Bremerella sp. P1: one gene and its partner. The protein of the gene in region 1 interacts with the protein of each later gene in a pairwise test. Links are inferred from orthologs where the notes say so. Each region holds a gene or a part of one and is shown on either strand. Other genes may lie near its edges.

Region 1 (12,568 bases):
AACTCGTCGAAGATGGCTTTTGCCATCGCTGGAGTAAACTCTTTAGAGGACAAGCCATACCGCCCCCCAATCACTACCGGCAAAGCGGAACTGTGCCATGCCTCACAGAGGCTGGTAACGACGTCTTGATAGAGCGGTTCGCCTGCTGATCCCGGCTCTTTGGTCCGGTCGAGCACAGCGATCCGCCGCGTCGTCATCGGAAGTGCCTTTACGAACGACTCGGCATCCCATGGGCGAAACAGTCGGACTTTTAGGACTCCATTCTTACTGCCGGTAGCTACTTCGTCGGCGACGACTTCTTCGACGGCTCCGCACCCTGATCCCATTAGGACGATAACCGAGTGTGCATCCTTTGCGCCGACATATTCGAACGGCTGGTATCTGCGACCGGTGTAAGTGGCAAATTCATCCATGGTTTGTTGGACGATGGATGGGGTTGCCGTGTAGAACGGATTGATTGCCTCGCGTGCCTGAAAGAAGACATCGGGATTTTGGGCTGTCCCACGTAGAACAGGTCTTTCAGGGTCAAGCGACCGACGGCGATGTTCCGCAACTAGTCGGTCGTCGATCATTTCTCGAATCGTTTCCGTTGGGATGGACTCGATCTTGTTGATCTCATGAGATGTCCGGAAACCATCAAAGAAATGGACAAAGGGAATGCGACTCTTTAGGGTGGCTGCCTGGGCAATAAGCGCGAAGTCGTGAACCTCCTGGACAGAGCTGGCACATAGCATTGCCCATCCTGTCCCGCGGACTGCCATCACATCGCTGTGGTCGCCGAAGATGGAGAGTGCATGGGTTGCAACGGTGCGAGAAGCTACGTGAAACACCGCCGGTGTTAATTCCCCCGCGATCTTGTACATGTTCGGGATCATCAACAACAAGCCCTGCGACGCGGTAAACGTCGTTGCCAGGGCTCCAGCCTGTAGGGCGCCGTGGACACTTCCTGCCGCTCCTCCTTCACTCTGCATTTCGATGACACGCGGAATAGCATCAAAAATGTTCTTCCGCTGACTCCCCGTCCAGGCATCAGCCAATTCTCCCATGGGCGACGCGGGTGTAATCGGATAGATGGCGACTACTTCGTTCGTAAGATAGGCAACCTCAGCCGCTGCATGATTACCATCCCACGTAACGTACTTGGTCAGACGTTTATTCTCGGTAATCATGGCTGAGCCTTTCTTAGGACTTGAATGAATCAAAACTAAGACGAAATGCCCTCCGGACGTAACTTGGAGGTGGACTGTTAAACGTTTGCGAGATCCTTTTCGAGTTTCAAAATGTCGAGCGTTGTCTTAAGAACTGCATCGGGATTGAGGGATATGCTATCGATCCCCTGTTCGACTAGAAATTGGGCGAATTCAGGATAGTCACTGGGAGCCTGGCCACAGATGCCGATCTTTCGTCCGGCTTGTTTTGCGGCCTGAATCGCACTAGCGATTGCACGAGTGACTGCCGCATTGCGTTCGTCAAATACGTGAGCGACGATCTCGGATTCGCGGTCGACACCCAGGGTGAGCTGCGTCAGGTCATTTGACCCGATAGAGAATCCATCGAAAATCTCAGCAAATTCTGCTGCGCACCAGACGTTACTGGGCAGTTCGCACATGACGTAGACTTCCAGTCCATTCTCACCACGCGTGAGCCCATACTGCTTCATCACCTCGAACACATTTCGCCCCTCTTTAACGGTGCGACAGAAGGGAATCATCAATTTGACGTTCGTGAACCCCATCTCTTCGCGGACCTTACGCATCGCGATGCATTCCAGGCCAAACGCTTCTCGGTAACGTGGGTCGTAATAGCGAGATGCCCCGCGGAATCCGATCATGGGGTTTTCCTCATGTGGTTCGAAAGGCGCACCTCCGAGCAGATTGGCATATTCGTTTGTTTTGAAATCACTCATCCGGACGATCACATCGTTCGGGTAAAATGCGGCGGCGATTTGTCCCACACCCGCAGCCAGCGTATCTACGAAGAACTGTGGCTTGTCCTCGTAGCCGGCGGTGAACTTAGCGATCTGTTGTTTGGCCTCCGGATCTTCGAGCTCATCGAACTGAAGCAAGGCCTGTGGATGGATCTGAATCGAGTTATTGATGATGAACTCCATGCGAGCCAATCCAACACCGTCGTTAGGGATCTGAGCCAACCGAAACGCTTCGTCGGGATTAGCGACGTTCATCATGATATGGGTCCTGGGACGAGCCAAATCGCCAAGATCAACGCGTTGCACTTCAAAGTCGAGCTGGCCGTCGTATACGTACCCGGCATCTCCTTCGGCACAACTAACCGTTACCGACTTGCCGTTGGTAAGGATCTCGGTTGCATCGGCGGCCCCTACGATGGCCGGCAAGCCGAGTTCCCGGCTCACGATCGCTGCGTGGCAGGTTCGACCCCCGCGATTAGTGACGATAGCCGCTGCCTTTTTCATGATGGGTTCCCAATCGGGATCTGTCTTGTCGGTCACCAAGACTTCACCCTCTTGGAATAGTTCCAGCTGCTGGGCATCCTTGATGACGCGGACAGGACCTGCGGCGATTCGCTCGCCGACACTTCGTCCTGTAACCAGTCGCTTTCCCTTTTCTTTCAGGCGGAAGGTCTCTAGGATCTTCCCAGTTCGCTGAGATTGGACGGTTTCAGGGCGAGCCTGCACGATGAACAACTCGCCAGTGATTCCATCTTTGGCCCATTCCATATCCATAGGCGTTGGGCGGCCGCGCTTCTTGCTGTAGTGATCTTCGATGACAGCCGCCCAACGAGCCAATTGCAGAATCTCGTCCTCGTTGAGAGCAAATCGTGCTCGGTCGTCTGGAGGAACGGGAATATTTCGGGTCATACGACTTCCACCGATGTCGTAGACGAGTTTGAACTCTTTGGTCCCCAGGTGTTTTTTGAGGATTGGTCGAAAGCCTCGTTTAAGTGTCGGCTTGAAGACATAGTATTCATCCGGACTGATCGACCCCTGAACTACGTTTTCTCCCAAACCGTAGGCGGCGTTGATCAGAACGGCATCCTTAAATCCTGTCTCGGTATCAATGGAAAACATGACACCTGAGGTCGCGAGATCAGATCGGACCATTTGTTGTACGCCGATGGAAAGCGCGATCTTAGTATGATCAAATCCCTTATCAGCCCGATACGAAATGGCCCGGTCGGTAAACAGGGAGGCAAAGCAGCGTCGGCATGAGTCGAGAAGTTGTCCATGCCCGCGCACGTTTAAATAGGTTTCTTGCTGACCGGCAAAGCTGGCGTCAGGTAAATCCTCGGCGGTAGCACTCGAGCGTACGGCTACATCCGGTGCGTGCGATCGACACAGATTGTCATAGGCATCACAAATCTCCTTTTCCAATCTTTCAGGGAAAGAAGCGGACTGAATCGCGTGACGAATGCGACTTCCGCAATCGCGTAGGTTCTCGATATCGCTCGTGTCGAGATCACGCAGAACCTCTTTAAGCTTCCGATCGAGACCCGCCGCGTGAAGGAAAAGACGATAGGCGTCCGCGGTGATTGCGAATCCGTTAGGGACCGCAATACCTTCCGATTGAAGTTCCCCGTACATTTCCCCAAGTGAGGCATTCTTGCCGCCAACGATCGGAATGTCGTCGATGCCTATCTCGTTAAACCACAGGGTGAACTCAGTTTTGGTGGAAATGGACATGATGGGAGCTCGACTTATTCAAGGTGTTTACCAGTACTTTTCAATATGAATATTGCCCGGCAGCCGTGGCTGATCGAGCCGGAATCCTTGTTGCTCAAGGATCTCTACCATTCCGACAGGTTTGGGATAAATGCGTGGGACCTGCTGAAGCGACTTGGGTACTCCAATCATGGCAGGGTTGCCACATAGGTAGACATGACTTGTCTCAGGAGTCGGTTGCGACTGCTGGGTAACAATCGATTCCCAATTTCGAAACACATCTTGGACGTAACTCTTCCCGATGTAGTCGGAACGATGGGGAGAGATATTCTCCGGTTCGCGTGTTGTTAAGGGAACGTAGCGATAGTTGGGGAACCGCCGCTCCAATTCCTGATGCTGCTGTAAGTAGCCTAGATCTTTTCGTTGGCGTACACAGACCAAACTAGTGATTGGGCCTTGGTGCCCTTGCGATAGGAGTTCGGCAATCATCACGTTATGAGGAGCCTCGCCAGTTCCCGTCGCAACGAAAACCAAGTGGTCTTCTGTGCCGTGGGGACGCAATGTGTAGTTGCCGCGAGGGTGTTTGCCTATCCACAGACGATCTCCAACTTTCAAGTGAAACAATCGTGGCGTCAGCGAAGGTGGATGTGGCCGGGAATGAGATACGAGCGTAATGTAAAACTCTAAGTAAGGGAGGTCACTTGCTCGAACGAGTTGCCCCGCCTTGTTGAGGACGGGGCAGCTGATCGAATAAGCTCGCTGGATCATATGTCCGCGCTCTTCGGGCTCGGCGTTCTCGAGGCTATCGCCGGTTTCCCAGGTTCCCAGTCCCAAACCAATATATTGCCCTGGCAAGAAAGAAAGTGGGGCTGCGTCTGGCACGATTCGCAAGACTCTCAGGCTCTCGTGAAGGGGAACGATCTCAGTAACGTGGGCGTTATAGAGACTCTCCCGAACCATATCAGTCTTTTCGTTCGATTTCATAGGCGTTGTCATGGCAGCGTCCTACTATCAGCTCGGTTGAGAGAAAGTCTGTTAGAAAGACGAAGCAAAGCGAGGGCCATTTCGGCGCGATTTCTGCATTGGTTTCTATCGCCCGGAAAAGACCGGCAAAAAGTCACTAAATACAGCTCCTGGAAACTGCAAAAGGTCGACTTTGCACGGTGTCGAAACCGCACAGGTGTGCTATATCGCTCACCGGTTACTTTCCTCCAATGTCGGAGAGCGTGATTTTCCTTGACGCAAGGAATCGCACTGCTTTAAGGTCGATGTAGCTAGCTGAATCGCGATCTAGTGGAATTATGAGTGCTCGTATGCAAATTCTTTCCGTCGGTAGTTCTCACAGTGATGACCAGGTCGGTTGGCTAGTTGCCGATTTGTTGCGCGAGAGGGGCTTCGAGCAGATTCATATCGTTCACAACGTTGACGAGTTATTGTGGTACCTAACGCCCGATTCCCCTTCGATCATTGTGGATGCATGCCAAAGCGGTTCACCGGTGGGAACGCAGTTCCGTTTTGAATGGCCAGATCCCGCTATCGATTTACAAATTGGCAGAACGTCGCATGGAATCAATATTCCTTACGCTTTGCGACTCGCGGAAGTGTTAGGGAAACTGCCTAGAGAGGTCATCGTATTTGCGATCGAGATCCGATCCTCGTATTCCACGGAACCTATGGCGGTGGAAGTGATCACCGCCGCTCACGGGCTGGCAGATCGCATCGAATTGGAAATAGCTGCGCAGGGAGGAAGCAATCGATGCATGAACGATCTTTAGTGAATGCTTTGCTGAGCCAGATAAGCGGAATTGCAAGTTCTTATCCAACGTCGCGTGTGTCGGGCATTCGCATCAGTATTGGCCGGTTTTCAGGTGTCGAGCCGGACCTTTTTCGAATGGCGCTAGAGGAGATGCTGCCTGAGTCCCCTTATCGAGGTGCTGAGATCGACATGAAGGTAGTCGAAATTGAAGCTCTGTGCTCCCAATGCGAACATCAATTTCCGGTAACGGCGTTTTGCTTCACTTGCCCACTTTGCGGCTGTCAGCGCACGAGTATTGTCCAGGGCGAAGAACTTGTGCTGGATAGCCTCGTGCTTCAGGAGGAATCGTCATGTCCAACGTCGAACTAAGAGAAGCGATTCGAGGTGTCGATTGTTTTCAAGGAATTCATGAGGATGACTTGGAGCAAGTCGCTAAGATGGGACACGCAATGGATGTTGCGGCAAACGAAACTGTGTTTCGAGAAGGGGATCCGGCAGTCAGTTCCTATGTGGTTGTCTCGGGAACCCTTTCGCTGGAAGTCTGTGCTCCGGGAGTCGGCTGCCGACGCATCTCGACTATCCGCGACCAGGAGTTCCTAGGGTGGTCGCCGGTACTGGATAATTTCCACCTGACCGTTACCGCACGTACAGTGACCGCTACCCAATTGATTGAGTTTCCCAAGGACGAGTTGCTCGCGCTGTGCGATCGCAGCCCGCATTTTGGCTATGTGTTTATGCGTGGTGTTGCCCAAACTCTCGCGAGACGTCTCAGTGCAGCGCGAATGCAGTTGCTGGACTTGTTCGGGGACGAAGCCGAAACGAACACAGCCGACGGATAATGTGATTCATGGACCCCATGCAGCAGGACAACTCGTTGCCTACGCAGCCCGGCATGCTCGTGCGAATCGCTAAGGAGCAACTCGAGGCGATTATCCATGCGTTTCGTGTTCGAGGTTACCGAGCGATTCTCCCAAAAGTCGCAGGTGGAGCGGTAATCTACGAAGACGCTGAGGATATCACCCAATTGCCAATCGGTGTGCTAGACGAGCAAGAGGGAGGTACGTATCGCCTAAAGCGCAGTTCTCGGGACGGGTACTTCGACTATGTAGTTGGTCCTCATTCGGTAAAGCGATATCTGTTTCCCCCGACGGAAACGGTGCTACGTTCAGATCGTGTCGGGGGAACTTGGCGGTTTGAAGCTCCCGAACCAGAAAGCGAGCCCACCGTGATTGTGGGGGTTCGATCTTGTGACCTACACGCTATCGCGATTCAGGACCAAGTGTTCCTCGAAGGCCCCTACGTCGATCAGGGCTACAAAGCTCGCCGTGAAAACCTAGCCTTGGTGGCGGTCAACTGTCGCCGGGCAGCCGCTACCTGCTTTTGTCACTCAATGGGATCCGGTCCGGCCGTGACGAGGGGCTTCGATCTGGCGTTGACGGAAATGGACGAGTCTTTTGTTGTAGAAATCGGCACAGACCTGGGTAGCGAAATCATGGCTGCGTGTCAGTGGTCAGGCTTGACGGAGAGTGAAGCGAAAGCTGTTCGGGAAATTCCTGCCCAGTTACGTAAGAAGATGGAAGAAGGCGGGCGAGGCTATGGAGACGAAGAAGATCCGCACGTTGGCAGTCCCGACCGCAAACTCGATACGGAAGGGATTCGCGATCTACTGGTCAATAATTTAGAGCATCGCGAGTGGGAGAGTGTCGCTCAGCGATGTCTTTCTTGCGCGAATTGTACACTCGTTTGCCCGACCTGTTTTTGTTCATCAATTGAAGACGTAACGGATCTGACCGGCGAACATGTTGAGCGAGAGCGTACGTGGGGATCCTGCTTCACAGCCGAACATTCCTACATGAACTCCGGATCTGTAAGAAACTCAATCCGCTCGAGATATCGACAGTGGTTGGTACACAAGCTGGCTACATGGATCGATCAATTCGATACCTCTGGCTGCGTCGGGTGTGGTCGCTGTATTACGTGGTGCCCTGTCGGAATTGATCTCACTGAGGAAGTCGCCGCGATTCGGGGGGATCAGTGATGAGCACCGAACCTCAGCCGCTACGAGTTGCGAATTGCTGGCAGCCACAATCGATGTGCATTCAGGAGATCGTTGCCGAAATCCCGAATGTCTGGACACTTCATTTGACATCGAAAGGGAGAGATACGCGTTTGTTCCAGCCAGGACAGTTCAACATGCTATACGTTCCTGGTTTTGGCGAAGCGGCTATTTCAATCAGCTCAGGCACGGATGAATTTCCTCGCCTCGGGCACACGTTTCGGGTTGTCGGTGATGTGACCGGTGCCCTCTCAACTCTTAAGGAAGGTGACCAGATCGGCGTTCGTGGCCCTTTTGGAAATCCTTGGCCGTTAGAAGAGTTACAGGGCAAGCATGTCATTATGGTGGCCGGAGGAATCGGCTTGGCGCCACTAAGACCATTGATCGTGCATTTGCTTGAGCATCGTTCCGACTACAAATCATTGAAATTGATTTATGGTGCTAAATTGCCGAATGAGCTGCTCTTTCGGAGAGAGTTCGCCAAGTGGAAGGAAGGAGGTCTAGACCTGGAGGAGACTGTCGACCGAGGAACACTGCAGTGGTCAGGACACATCGGCGTAGTTACCGAAGTCATGCGGCCATTTAGCGGTGATCTTGAACAAACCAGGCTCTTGGCATGTGGACCGGAAATCATGATGCGGTTCGTCGCACGCGAGGCGATGTCGATGAGGATTTCTCCTGCTCATATCTTTCTGTCCCTAGAACGCAACATGAAATGCGCGATGGGGATGTGTGGGGTCTGTCAGTTCGGCCCTGAGTTTGTATGCAAAGACGGGCCAGTGTTCTCCTACGAACGAATCAACTTGTTCTTGCGTTTGGAGGATCTGTGATGACCGACAAGAAGAAGCTGGCGGTATTCAAGTTTGCCTCCTGTGATGGATGTCAGTTGACACTTCTGGACTGCGAAGACGAATTGCTGGCGGTCGCCGAAGCGATCGAGATTGCCCATTTTCTGGAAGCAAGATCACGAAGTTTGGAGGGACCTTACGATATCGGACTGGTCGAAGGGTCCATCACGACACCAGAGGATGTTCAGCGAATTCAAGAGGTCCGCAAAGCATGCAAATTCCTGGTTACTATCGGAGCGTGCGCCACGGCCGGTGGTATCCAGGCTCTCCGAAATTGGGCCGACGTGGATGAGTACGTCCAACACGTCTACGCTCACCCAGAGTATATTTCCACACTAAAGACGAGCACGCCCATATCGGATCACGTCGCGGTCGACTTCGAACTGCGAGGCTGTCCAATCAGTAAATATCAGTTGGTCGAATTACTGTCGGCTCTCGTTCGGGGTAAGAAACCGCAGACACCCACTCACAGTGTGTGTGTCGAGTGTAAGAAACGGGGGACGGTGTGCGTTGCCGTGGCGCAAGGGATTGCCTGCCTGGGGCCACTCACGCAGGCAGGCTGCGGAGATACTCATGAAAACCGTGGTGCGATTTGTCCGGCCTGTAATCGTGAATGCTTTGGCTGTTTCGGTCCACAAGACCAAGTCAACGGAAGTAGTCTCACAGACGCGTATCAGCAGGCGGGGAATGCGCGACTACCCTTGGTTCAATTGACACGGAACTTCAATGGCTACGCTCCCGGATTCCGGGAGACAAGTGAGTCCTTGGAAAAGCAGGATGACTCTACATGAGCACCGAAGAAGAGCCGCATCCGAACGACCGCCGAACGATTGAAGTGAAGGCCATCTCACGTGTAGAAGGAGAAGGACGCCTTCACCTGCGTGTTCAAGGCGATGTTGTGGAACATGTGGAGCTGAATATATACGAGCCTCCAAGATTCTTCGAAAGCTTCTTGCGAGGCCGCCAGGTGCACGAAGTGCCTGATATCACCGCACGTATCTGTGGCATATGCCCGGTTGCTTACCAGATGAGTTCCTGCCATGCGCTGGAAAAGGCGTTGGGGATTTCCATCTCGCCGGAGATACGCCTATTGAGGCGGCTTTTGTACTGTGGGGAATGGATTGAAAGTCACGTTCTTCATATGTTCCTTCTACATGCACCTGACTTCTTGGGATACGAGAGTGGTATCTCGATGGCGGTGGACCACAAAGAGCAGGTTGAACGTGGATTAGAGCTGAAGAAAATTGGTAATCAGCTGCTTGAGACGCTTGGTGGCCGAGCGATTCACCCTGTCAATGTTACCGTGGGTGGATTCTACCGTGCGCCGAGTGTGCGAGAATTGAAGCTGCTACTTCCTCGACTGGAATGGGGATTAAAGACCGCTCTGGAAACCGTGGAATGGGTCAGCAAGTTTGACTTTCCGGACTTTGATTTGGACTACGACCTGGTCTCGTTGCATCATGAGGAAGAGTATCCTTTGAATGAGGGTCAGGTTGCTTCCTCGTCGGGCCTAAAGATTCCAGTGGAGGAGTATGAGACTTACTTTTATGAGCGGCACATAGAACATAGCACGGCGCTTTATAGCGTGAAGGGACCGGATGATCGCTTCTATCTAACAGGTCCGCTGGCGCGACTGAATAATTGCATAGAGATGCTTTCACCTATTTGCCGGAAAGCATTCGACCAAACCGGCTTGATTTTGCCACTGAGGAATAATTTTCAGAGTATCGTGGCCAGGTCGCTGGAAGTTGCCTATGCCTTCGATGAGGCGATCCGAATTGTGAAGGCTTATCAGGCCGAGGTGAGTCCTTCGCGTACTCCTTTTCAGCTTCGGCCTGGAGAAGGTTGCCATGCCACAGAAGCCCCACGTGGGTTGCTCTATCATCGTTACCGCATCGGCGAAGACCATCTGATCGCCGAAGCGAAAATTGTCCCACCAACTTCCCAGAACCAAGGACAGATCGAAACGGACCTACGCGAGTTTCTTCCGCGGATCGTTGACCTGAAAGATGCAGAGATTGCCCAGCGATCTGAACATCTAATCCGCAATTATGATCCCTGTATCAGCTGCGCAACCCACTTTTTGCAGCTTAGCATCGACCGCAAGACGGATTCCCAACCCCATATTGGATAAGGATGAACACCATGTCGACCGAGACGATTTCCGTAAAGCAGGACATTCGGACACTTCGCCAAGCGGCGGCAGCAGCGTTTAAGAAACGGATGCAGGAGCAAGGGACGTGTGTCATCCGCCTTCTATCATCGCCCGGTTCGGGGAAAACAACACTTCTGGAGGAAACCGCAAAGCGTTTACGAGAACATCACAGCGTGGGAATCCTAGTGGGGGATATCGCCACGAATCGTGATGCGGAGCGACTGGCACCTTTGGTGACGACGGCACAAATCACTACCGGTGGCGCCTGTCATTTGGAGTTGCCGCTCGTAGAAAAGATCTTGCCGCAATTGGGTAATCAATCCTTTGAGTTCCTATTCGTCGAAGATGTTGGAAATCTGGTGTGTCCTGCTTCGCACGATCTGGGAGAACATCTTCGGGTGCTTGTGTTGAGCACGACCGAAGGAGACGACAAGCCCGGCAAATACCCAAAGGCATTCCGCACCAGTCAGGCCGTTGTGATTAACAAGACTGACTTGCTTCCTTACGTTCCTTTCTCCGTCGATCGAGCAATGGCCGATGCTCGGGATGTCAGAGGCGATTTAGAGTTCTTTCCGATGTCGGCACTATCGGGAGAAGGGATCGAAGCGTGGTGTGAATATCTAATTGCCCTCCGCGACAAGACGATGGCGGAGGCGACCGGTCCTGTTTCGGACATGGACTAATGTCAAATGCCTAATGCCACCAATCAGACAGAGAACGAAATGTCCTCAGCAATTGCTGAGGGTATTGTTCTTAGCGGTCGCCTTCAGGGGATGGGCGTTCGACCGGCGATTTTTCGATTGGCGACTCAGTTGGGTTTGGTAGGGCACGTACGCAATACGGCGCAAGGTGTTGAGATTCATATTGAGGGATCTCCAAATCAGACGGAGGCATTTAGGCGGCAGTTGCGTGGCTTCCTTCCAGCCGAGGCACAGATCCTTAGCGAGCAGTCCCGCGAAGTTCCACCGATCGGTCGCGCTCGATTCGAGATAGTCCGAGAGAACACGCAAGATTCAATTGTCACAACGGTACCGCTCGATACGGCGGTTTGCCGTGAATGCCTCGATGAGATCTATCAACCGGGAAATCGACGGTTTCTATATCCGTTTAATAGTTGTGCTCGATGCGGTCCACGCTATACCATCATCCGCCAAATGCCGTTTGAGCGCAACGATACAGCGATGGTCGACTTCCCTTGGTGTGAAGATTGTTATGCCGAGTATCGCTCTGCCGACGATCGCCGATTTCATGCCCAAACCATTTCCTGTCCAAAGTGCGGTCCACGTCTGTGGGGCATCTCGGCAGGGAACCGGCGATTTGACGACCAAGAGGAAGTCCTCGACCAGGCTTCCCAGGCAATTCTTCGCGGGCTAATCATCGCACTAAAAGGGCTAGGAGGCTATCAACTTCTGGTCGATGCCACCAACCCAGACGCTGTGGAGAGACTCCGACAGAGGAAGGGTCGGATAAGCAAGCCGTTTGCCGTAATGATGCGAACGGTATCGGAGGTAGACCAGGTTGCCAAGTTGGATAGCGTTGAGCGTCAGGTTTTATTCTCGGCAACCAATCCGATCGTTTTGCTCGATCTGAATCAGGAAACGATCATCGCTCCGGGTGTCCATCCAGGCTTGAACACTGTCGGCATCATGTTGCCCACCACACCGCTACACGACTTACTGCTAAAGCGTGTCGGGCGTCCGTTGGTCTGTACAAGCGGGAATCGCGAAGGGGAGCCGTTGGCCTTCGAAGTGGAAAACGCGGAAGCGATGTTGTCCGGGATTTGCGATCTCTGGTTACATCACAACCGTTCGATTGCCCGTCCTGTCGATGACAGTGTGGTCCGGATCGTCGCCGGGAATCGCGCTGCGCTGAGGTTGGCCCGCGGTATGGCTCCTCTTCGATTAGACTTGGACACAAACGAAACACAAATGGCCCTGGGCGGACAAATGAAATCTTCAGTGGCATGGAGTCACGATGGAAGTGCATTTCTGGGGCCGCATATTGGTGACCTTAGCAATTTGGCGGTCCAGGAACGCTACCAATGGCATCTTGCCGATTGGCAAAGCCTTTATCGTTTCTCAGCGACTCAGGCCGTGCACGACAGCCATCCAGGCTA
Region 2 (9,921 bases), 1.8 Mb from region 1 along the record:
GTCGCCGAAGGCAACTCCGAAACGCAGATCGGGGAATAGTTACTCTTTTTTGCCGTTTAATGACCGGAAATTTTGCCTTGTGAGAGGCTTTCGCGTATTTCGTTCGCGGAAACTCTTGATGGGTGGTGTAGAATGAAGGTACAGTGAATTGCAAATCGGGCATCGATCGCCCGATTTGTACTTAGGCAAGTTGCTATCACGCGAAATGAGCTTGTCTTCCCGCCTGAACTTTCACTCCTTCCCTAGAACCGGACGTTCTTATGATCTCGCTGCGACTCACGAGCATCTCGCGGAAGATGCTTTTCGGTGCCGCGTTGGCTCTCTTGGTGCTGGCTCCCCAGGTAACCTGGGCAGAAGAGTCTTCGGAAATCGACTTCAATCGAGACATCCGACCTTTGCTCTCCGATCGCTGCTATGCGTGCCACGGACCGGACGAAAACCATCGCGAAGGCGGTATCCGGTTCGACGTCGCGGAAAGTGTTCTCGGCGAAGCTGACTCCGGCGAAACGGCCATTGTGCCTGGCAAGCCGGATGAAAGTGAAATGATCGCGCGGATCCTCAGCGATGACGAGTCGCTGAAGATGCCTCCGCCAGATTCCAATAAGAGCCTGAACGCCGACGAGATCGCCAAGCTCAAGCAGTGGGTCGCCGAAGGGGCCAAGTTCCAAGGGCATTGGTCCTTCGAGGTTCCTCAGAAAACCGATCCACCCCAGGTCGATATTCCCAATTGGAACCAGCGCGAGATCGATCAATTCCTGGGTGCCCGGCTGAAGAAGGAAGGCCTCACACCGAGTGAGCCGGCAGACAAGCTGACGTTGATTCGCCGCGTCACCTTCACGCTGACGGGTCTTCCACCAAAGCCGGAAGAAGTCGACGCGTTTCTGAAGGACGAATCGTCGGACGCCTATGAGAAGGTTGTCGATCGCTTGCTGGCGTCGCCGCAGTACGGCGAGCACATGGCTCGTTATTGGCTAGACGCGGCCCGCTATGCCGACACGCACGGTTTGCACTTGGACAACTACCGCGAGATGTGGATGTATCGCGACTGGGTCATCCAGGCACTTAACGACAACAAGCCGTACGACGTTTTTCTTACCGAACAATTGGCCGGTGACTTATTGCCCAATCCCTCGTGGGAACAACAGGTCGCCTCCGGCTTCAATCGCTGTAACGTGACAACCAACGAAGGTGGTTCGATCACGGCTGAAGTGAAAATGCGAAACGTGAACGATCGCGTGGTCACCACCGGGACCGTCTTCATGGGACTCACCATGGAGTGTACGCGGTGTCACGATCACAAGTACGATCCGCTGAAGCAAAAAGACTTCTACTCGATGTATGGCTTCTTCAACAGCATTGACGGAAGCCCAATGGACGGGAACCGCAAGGACCACGCGCCCACGGTGTACTCGAAGGAAGCGACCGAAGAACTCGCTCAACTCGACCAGCAGATCGCCCAGAAGCGCGAAGAAATCAAAACAACGCTGGCCAAGGTCGAATACCAGGACCCAGGTCCCGGTGTCGATAATCCGGAGATCCAACCGGAAGAAGTCGTTTGGATCGAAGATGGCATCCCCGGTAAAGCTACCGTTAGTGGTGACTACAACTGGGTGGCTAAGCCAGAGCCGGTCTTTAGCGGCGAGAAAGCCGCCAAGCGAACGGTCACCGGAAATGATCAGGCCTACTTCAACGGATCGGATCAGCCGTTCACGGTTTACAAAGGAGACGTGCTGTTTGGCTACGTCTATCTCGACCCCAAGAATCCGCCCAAGGAAGTGATGTTCCAGTGGAACAACGGTGGCTGGGATCAACGAGCGTTCTGGGGCGAAGACCTGATCCCCTACGGCGTCACGGGCAAAACGAAGCATCGTATCGGCGACCTTCCCGAAACGGGCAAGTGGGTTCGCCTGGAAGTGCCGGTCGAAAAGGTCGGCCTGAAGGAAGGGGACAAAGTCAACGGTTGGGCCTTCACCCAGTGGGACGGCACCGTCTACTGGGACAAAGCCGGCTATGTCACCAAGCATGGCAAGCAGCCGCAGTTCAAGTCGCTGCAGGCCTGGACCGAGTTTGCCGCCAAGACGCCTGCTTCGCTCAGTCCGGAGAACAAGAAGGTCACCGAGATCCTGAAGAAGGAAGCCGACAAACGGAACGAAGGCGAACTGAAAGAGCTTCGCAGCTACTTCCTTGAATACGTTTGCCAGGACACGCAAGAGACCTTCAACAAGCTGCGTGCCGACCTGAAAACGATGACCGACCGGCAGGCCAACCTCAAGAAGTCTGCCCCGACGACGCTGGTCTACAAGGAAGCCGCCAAGCCGGTTCCCGCTCATATCTTGATTCGAGGCGAATACGACCAAGTTGGTGAAGAAGTGCCCCGCGAGGTGCCTGCCTTCCTGCCACCGATGACTGAAGAAATGCCCAAAGATCGACTCGGGTTGGCCATGTGGTTGTTGGATCCAAGTCACCCGCTGACAGCACGCGTGGCCGTGAATCGATACTGGCAGCATGTCTTCGGCGTGGGCCTGGTAAAGACCTCCGAGGACTTTGGTTCCCAAGGAAGTGTTCCCAGCCATCCACAGCTGTTGGACAACCTGGCCATCGAGTTCCGTGAGGGGGGATGGGATATCAAGCAGTTGATGAAACGGTTGGTGATGACGTCTGCGTATCGTCAGTCGTCGACCCTGACGCCAGATCTGCTGAAGAAGGATCCCGAAAACCGTTTGCTGGCTCGCGGGCCACGTTATCGCTTGGATGCGGAAGCACTTCGCGATCAAGCGTTGGCGTTCAGTGGTCTTCTGGTCGAAAAGGTCGGCGGTCCTTCGGTTAAGCCACCACAGCCTGATGGGCTTTGGAAGGCGGTCGGTTATTCCGGCAGTAATACCGTGCAGTTCAAAGCGGACCAAGGACCCGAAAAGGTTCACCGTCGTACGCTGTACACGTTCATCAAACGCACGGCACTCGCTCCGCAGATGAGCACCTTCGACGCGCCTAATCGCGAGTCGTGTACCGTGCGTCGTGAACGAACCAACACACCGCTGCAGGCCCTGCTGTTGATGAACGATCCGCAGTATGTCGAAGCGGCGGTCGCGATGGCCCAGCGTGTGATGGATGAAGGGGGATCGGACCCGGTTGCCAAAGTCAACTTCCTGATCTCGCTTTGTGTGCTGAACCCGGACAACGAAGTTCAGAAGAAAGAACTCGAATCGTTGTATTTCGATAGTCTCACCTACTTCCAGAAGAATCCGGAAGCCGCCGGCAAGTTGGTCGGCAAAGATGAGACGCCTGCCGAATTAGCGGCCTGGGCGATTGTCTGCAACACGCTGCTCAATCTCGACGAAGTCGTCATCCAACGCTAATTCCTACCACCGCATAGAACGCATCAAGGACCAATACGATGGATCCTCGCAACGACTATATTCAAGCGATCACCCGCCGGCACTTCTTTCAGAAGGGAGCCCTCGGGCTGGGTGCCGCGGCACTGGCCTCGATGACCGATCTGCCTGCCCAGGCGGCTAAGCTACCCAGTTCCGGAATTGGTGGTCTACCAAACTTGCCGCACTTCGCCCCCAAGGCGAAGCGGGCCATCTATTTGTTCATGGCCGGTGCTCCGTGCCAGATGGACTTGTTCGACTACAAGCCGCAGATGAACGAGTGGTACGACAAGGACCTGCCAGAATCGGTGCGACAAGGTCAACGTTTGACGACGATGACCTCCGGTCAGAAGCGTTTCCCGATCGCTCCCTCGAAGTTCAAGTTTTCGCCTTACGGTGAAAACGGAACGATGATCAGCGAACTGCTGCCGTACCACGGGAAGATGGTCGATGACATCTCGATCGTCAAATCGCTCCATACTGAGGCGATCAATCACGATCCGGCGATCACCTACATCTGCACCGGGAATCAGCTTCCCGGTCGGCCGAGCTTGGGCTCGTGGTTGAGCTACGGCCTCGGTTCGATGAACGAAAACCTGCCGACCTTCGTCGTAATGACGCCAAACTGGAGCGGTCGTCAGCAAGCCCAGGCACTTTACAACCGCCTGTGGGGAGCTGGCTTCCTGCCTTCCAAGCATTCGGCCGTCACCCTGCGAAAGTCGGGCGACCCGATCCTGTTCCTGTCGAATCCCGACGGCATCGATAGCTCGCTTCGCCGCAGGATGCTCGATAGTGTTTCCAAGATCAATCAAGAGACCTACCGCCTTTCGGGCGATCCGGAAACGCAATCGCGGATCTCGCAGTACGAGATGGCGTTCCGCATGCAGTCTTCGGTGCCGGACTTGGTCGATTTGAAGCAGGAAACGCAAGCCACGCTCGATATGTACGGCCCCGATGTCACCAAGCCAGGGACATTCGCTGCCAGTTGTTTGCTGGCTCGCCGCATGGTCGAGCGTGACGTTCGCTTCGTGCAGATCTTCCATCGTGGTTGGGATCAGCATGGCAACGTCGCTAAAGATCTCCCGGCTCAGGCCAAAGACGTTGATCAAGCCGCATGGGCGTTGATTCAAGACTTGAAGATGCGCGGCCTGCTGGACGACACGCTGGTCGTCTGGGGTGGCGAATTCGGTCGTACGATCTACAGCCAAGGCGGCCTGTCGAAGGAGAACTACGGCCGCGATCACCATCCGCGTTGCTTTACCGTCTGGATGGCTGGCGGCGGTGTGAAGCCGGGCGTCGTGCATGGCGAAACGGATGACTTCAGCTACAACATCGTGAAAGATCCGGTTCATATTGCGGACTTGAACGCGACGATCCTGCACTGCTTGGGGATTGATCATCGCAAGCTGTCAATTCCATTCCAAGGTCTCGACGTCCGTCTCACCGGGGTCGAAGAGCGACACCCGGTCAAAGAGTTGCTACTGTAGCCTGGATCGAAAGTTGCTTTCGATCTAAGCCGCCGACGATTTTCCTTTTGGGCCATTCGCTCGCCGAGAAGAGGAGAGCCACGGTTTGCCACGGGGGCAAGCGAATGTCCAATTGTTTGCCACGGTTCGCCGGCGGCTGGGGCAGGCAAGGGGGCGATACCACCCGCCGAGCTATTTGGCCCGGCTGATGTACATCGGAATCTTCAGCTCAGGCTGCGAAGATTCAATCATCTCTTTGGCACGATCTCGTGCATTGACCAGCTTGCTTCCCTCTTGGGGAGCCGTGATCTGGCGGAACTGCGTAGCCAGTTGTTCGACCGCTGGCTGCATCAGGACGATCTCGGCCAACTGCGATCGCAGGTCGCTCGAGCTACCCAGGACTGCCACCATCGTCTTGTTCAGGCCCGTCACCAGGTCGACATTTTCCACCAAGGCTGGCACACAATCGTCGAGGCGAACAACCTGATCTTCGATGTGATCAATCTTGTGCAGGTTCTCTTGAGCCTGAGCGATCTTCTCTTCCTGCGAGTTCAGGAAGTTAACCAACCAAGCCAGTTCGTCCATGTTCTTGTTGGCCGAAGTGGTCTGCTTTCGCACGTCCTTGATTCGCGTGTTCAGGCGAATTGCTTCGTACGATAGCTCGGTGGCGGCGTCCAGCGTGTCGGCCAGCTTCTGCACCTGCAGATCCATCGACTTTTGCTCGTCCAAGATCGACTGGACATGCGACAGAACCAGGCTCGACTCTTCGGTGCCGATTGCCAACTGCTGCATGCGATTCTGGTTGTGAGCCAGCGAATCGATCGCACGATCGGTCGCGTCGGTCTGGGCGGCCAGATCGCAGATGGCGTTCTGCAACTTCCAGTGCGAATCGACCGTTGCGGTCAGTTCTGGCATTAGGCATTGCTGGTTGATCAGCTGCTGCTGAACCAGTTCCATCGCGGCCAGCGAGTCCTTGGCCACGTAGATGTCGGCACCGTTTCGGCCGAGACGAGCAGCCAGCGATTCCAGCTCGTCGACACGCTTTTGAGCGGCGGTCAGCTTCAAGTTGGCTTTGTCCAGGTCCGACTGAAGCGTGCTGAGCTTGGCGGCGGTTGCGTCGACCGTGTTGAGCTTAGCCGACAGGCGAGCGATTTCGTCGTGCAGGCGATCCGACCGTTGGATGGTCTGACCTGCCTTGTAGAGTCGGCTGCTCTGATCTTCGAGACGTGCCAGAAGCGAGTTGGTTCGCTGGGTGGCATCGTTGAACCCGGTCAGTTGGTTGAGCGGGTGATGAGTCGCTTTGACTTCTTTTTCAACTTTGGCAAGCTGCTTGACCAAGTCTTGCTGCAGCCAGAACTGGGTGACGGCAACACCCACTGCGATTCCTAAAACGAGACAGAAACCGCCGATGATGCCTGGGTTCCGCGCGGCCCAGCCATAATCCGTTTCATCCGCATAATGATCATTAATCGGCATATGAATCTCCTCCGTGTTTGATTGGCAACGTCCGTGCTCCTCGTGAGCACTTATGTTATCGAAACACACACCGTCTTCGGAAAAGTCATCCATAAGCGATTCCCAAAGGTTTACTAGCACGCGGTAGCCATCACCCAAATAACCCACACAGCCCGAACGTTGTGTTAAGAGTGATTCACACTCTTTACCTAGAACGTAAACCTGACTGTTTCTAGCGGGTGGAAGCGTCGCAATCCGCTTTGAATGAACATGCGCCAAGCTTTAACTGATCACTTTTTGATCACACGCGGCGTAGCATCTCGAGTCGCAGGGTTGTCGCTAATCGATGAATAAGTCTTGAGTAATAGATATGCAAGTTCTGCTAACGTCTTGCGGCGGAAAGAGTTTACGACTCAACCAGAATCACGCTTCGCCCGTCTGGATCTTTCACAATCGCTTGAATTCCCCAGTCAAACTCCTTGGGCTGCTGCACGATGGTCGCTTCTAAAGCGGTAAGCTGCGCGATGGTTTTCTTGATGTCGGAGACATCCAGGCCAACGCTTGTCGAGGCGTCGACCTGCTCAGGCGACTTGGCCGGATAAATCTCCATCACAAAACCATTGATTTCGCTCGCCCAATGAAGAGGCCCTTTACCGTGTTGCTCTTGCGTAAAGTGCAATCCCAACGATTGATAGAACCGCACCGTCGTTTCCGGGGCACTCGAACGCACGACGATCAAGTTCAGTCGGACCTGATTGGTGGAAAGACTCGGCATTGCCTCTAGCACTTCACTCAAGAGTGCCGGCGAAACATCATGCGGGCCGGTCTTGGTGAGCTTGAGTATCGAGGTTTCTAGCGAGAGCCCTTTGATCTGTGCGATCGCGGCCGCGGCGATGATCGGGGAACGGCTCATCCCGGCGCTGCACGCAATGACCGTCGGCCGGTTCGCCTCGATCAGCCTGGCGACCGTATCGATACATGCTCGGAGCATCTGATGCGAATTGCCGGTTCCATCGAGTAGCGGAAAGCGGCAGTAGAGGATATCCCGTGGAAACGAAATGGGAGGCTCTTCGATAGCCAGGTCGATTATCGCCGTCACGCCGGGGGCTAAGGTGGATCGGATATCACGTGCTTGAAGGGCGTTGGCGATCCACAGCGTGCCGGGAATGATTTCACGCATATCAGCCTGATACCTTTCTTAACGGTTTCATCCGTACACTTGCCGGAATGATACAAACCAAGCCATGTCGACGAAGAATCAGTTCTTCTGGTACTCAACCAAAGTGACGTCTAACGAGGTGGCAAGACTCTGCAGTTCATCTTCCATGATTGATAACGCTTTGTCTTGGCGAAAACCGCCGGAACCGCTTCCGAGGATTGGAAAAGCGATCGATTGAAACTGTTTTTCTTTGGCAATTCGAATCGCGTTTTGTACGCTCTGGCGAATCGAAAACTCCGAAGCCCGCCACAGCATGTTGATGCCGGCGACATGGATAATACCGCGAAAGGGCAGCTTGCCTGCGGTCGTAAAAACAGCATGTCCTAAGGGAATGGGACCAAACGTTGCCAATTCACGAAAAGGCGCGTAACCCGCTTTGCTTTTGATCGCTCCCGAAACTCCTTGTGGCAGTAGTAGCCACCACGGAATGATATTGCGATTCCAGGCATTTACGATGACATCCACCTCCTGCTGCAAAAGATCGCCTTGTACAATCTGGGTCGGCATTATGGTTAATCTCGCAAGGAAGTGGCCTAATTCTTTTCTACATAACTAGTTAGTTTCCCCCAAGCCGAGATTGAGCCCGATCCGCTGGGACAGTATGCTGAAACTATCGCCCCATAAGATACGTTAAGCCCAATGGGCATTGCCTGGGATGAATCGATGAAAGTTGCCAAGAATACGGTCGTTTCCATTACCTACACCTTGAAGGATTCCGAAGGGAATCTGCTCGATTCGACCGACGCGTCGGATCCGCTCGCCTATCTGCATGGCGTAGGGAACCTCATTCCTGGAATGGAAAAGGCTCTCGACGACCGCGACTCCGGCGAGACGTTTCAGGTCGTGATTCCACCGGAAGAAGGTTACGGCAAGTTCGACGAAGATCTGATCTGGGAACTGGAAAAGGCTCAGTTCGCTGAACTGGGCGATGTGGAAGAGGGAACGCAGTTCGTTCTTGAAACCGAAGACGATCAGGTTCTCGTGACCGTTGTTGATATTAAAGAGGATGTGGTCATCGTCGACGGCAACCACGAGTTGGCCGACGAAACGCTCCACTTCGATATCACCATCGTCGAAGTTCGCGATGCCACGCCGGAAGAGCTAGAGCACGGTCACGCGCACGGCCCCGGCAGTGCACACGATCATGACCATGGTTAATGGTGCCTTGTTGCCAGGCCGACCGCTTAGCGGTAACCTCCTGAGATTGCCATTCATGCCGGCAATCTTACATAGGCCGGAACCAAGTTAAAGCACACCATCACGAATCATGGGCTATCGAACTCTACGAGCCTGCGTCGACGATCTACGTCGCTCAGGCCATTTGCTGGTTGTCGAAGACGTTGTCGACGCGAACCTGGAAGTCGCCGAGATTCAGCGCCGCGTCTATGCCAACAACGGTCCGGCCGTTCTGTTTGCCAACGTCAAAGACTGCCGCTTCCCGATGGTGGGTAATCTGTTCGGATCGCTCGAGCGGGCTCGCTTCATCTTCCGCGATACGCTGGAAACGGTGAAACGCCTGATCGAACTCAAGATCGATCCGAACCAGTTGCTGAAGTCTCCCTTCCGCTATGCCTACGCTCCGCTGGGTGCCATTTCGATGCTGCCCAAGAAGGTGCGTAGTGGCCCCATCTTTCAAAACGAAATCAAGCTGACCGACTTGCCGAAGCTGGTCTCGTGGCCTGACGATGGGGGCCCGTACGTCACGCTGCCCCAAGTTTTCACCGAAGACCAACGCACCGGCGGGCTGAATCACTCGAACCTGGGCATGTACCGCGTGCAGATCGCTGGCAACGAGTACGATCCGGTCGAGGAAGTCGGCCTGCATTATCAGATTCATCGAGGCATTGGCGTGCACCATGCCGCGGCGATCGCCAAAGGAGAGCCGCTGCGGGTAAACATCTTCGTCGGGGGCAACCCCGCCATGACGCTGGCCGCCGTGATGCCGCTGCCTGAGGGACTTTCGGAACTCGGCTTTGCCGGGGCACTAGCCGGTCACCGTATCCCTATGGCAACCTCGCGCACGAAACTGCCCATCTACGCCGAAGCCGACTTTTGCATTAGCGGGACCATTCATGCCGGTGAAGAGAAGCCGGAAGGACCGTTCGGCGATCACCTTGGCTACTACAGCTTGAAGCACCTCTTTCCGACCATGCGGGTAGAAAAGGTCTACCACCGCGACGGAGCCATCTGGCCGTTTACGGTCGTCGGTCGGCCACCTCAGGAAGACACCACCTTCGGCGAACTGATTCATGAAATCACCGGCCCGGTCATTCCCACCGTGCTGCCTGGCGTGAAGGAAGTGCACGCGGTCGATGCTTCCGGTGTCCACCCGCTTCTGCTGGCGATCGGCAGCGAACGCTACGTCCCGTACGAAGAACGTCGTCGCCCCAAAGAGTTGATGACCCAGGCC

Evidence for each region.
Region 2: the proteins of hypB (region 1) and PSR63_RS18195 interact in binary tests that used the Escherichia coli proteins (3 or more experiments, as listed by UniProt). The link is inferred for Bremerella sp. P1 from one-to-one orthologs.

What each region holds. Positions count from the first base shown.
Region 1 is NZ_CP118164.1:6,155,007-6,167,574, forward strand. Bases 9,490-12,288 are described here. They hold hypB (hydrogenase nickel incorporation protein HypB), read left to right. Parts: upstream 9,490-10,442; coding sequence 10,443-11,135; downstream 11,136-12,288. Other genes in these bases: PSR63_RS24985 (Ni/Fe hydrogenase subunit alpha), read left to right, coding at 9,490-10,431; hypF (carbamoyltransferase HypF), read left to right, coding at 11,175-12,288. Also shown: nifJ (pyruvate:ferredoxin (flavodoxin) oxidoreductase), read right to left, coding at 1-1,169; ppsA (phosphoenolpyruvate synthase), read right to left, coding at 1,247-3,658; PSR63_RS24955 (ferredoxin--NADP reductase), read right to left, coding at 3,686-4,633; PSR63_RS24960 (hydrogenase maturation protease), read left to right, coding at 4,951-5,412; PSR63_RS28305 (hydrogenase maturation nickel metallochaperone HypA/HybF), read left to right, coding at 5,394-5,762; PSR63_RS24965 (Crp/Fnr family transcriptional regulator), read left to right, coding at 5,744-6,232; PSR63_RS24970 (4Fe-4S dicluster domain-containing protein), read left to right, coding at 6,241-7,431; PSR63_RS24975 (FAD/NAD(P)-binding protein), read left to right, coding at 7,587-8,279; PSR63_RS24980 (oxidoreductase), read left to right, coding at 8,279-9,088; more of PSR63_RS24985, read left to right, coding at 9,085-9,489; more of hypF, read left to right, coding at 12,289-12,568. UniProt on the Escherichia coli protein: Involved in the maturation of [NiFe] hydrogenases. Required for nickel insertion into the metal center of the hydrogenase. Exhibits a low intrinsic GTPase activity, which is essential for nickel insertion.
Region 2 is NZ_CP118164.1:4,321,435-4,331,355, forward strand. Bases 6,961-9,921 are described here. They hold PSR63_RS18195 (FKBP-type peptidyl-prolyl cis-trans isomerase), read left to right. Parts: upstream 6,961-8,174; coding sequence 8,175-8,669; downstream 8,670-9,921. Other genes in these bases: PSR63_RS18185 (VOC family protein), read right to left, coding at 6,961-7,472; PSR63_RS18190 (macro domain-containing protein), read right to left, coding at 7,551-8,018; PSR63_RS18200 (UbiD family decarboxylase), read left to right, coding at 8,779-9,921. Outside these bases: PSR63_RS18165 (C25 family cysteine peptidase), read left to right, coding at 1-39; PSR63_RS18170 (PSD1 and planctomycete cytochrome C domain-containing protein), read left to right, coding at 261-3,356; PSR63_RS18175 (DUF1501 domain-containing protein), read left to right, coding at 3,395-4,858; PSR63_RS18180 (hypothetical protein), read right to left, coding at 5,030-6,313; more of PSR63_RS18185, read right to left, coding at 6,699-6,960. UniProt on the Escherichia coli protein: Folding helper with both chaperone and peptidyl-prolyl cis-trans isomerase (PPIase) activities. Chaperone activity prevents aggregation of unfolded or partially folded proteins and promotes their correct folding.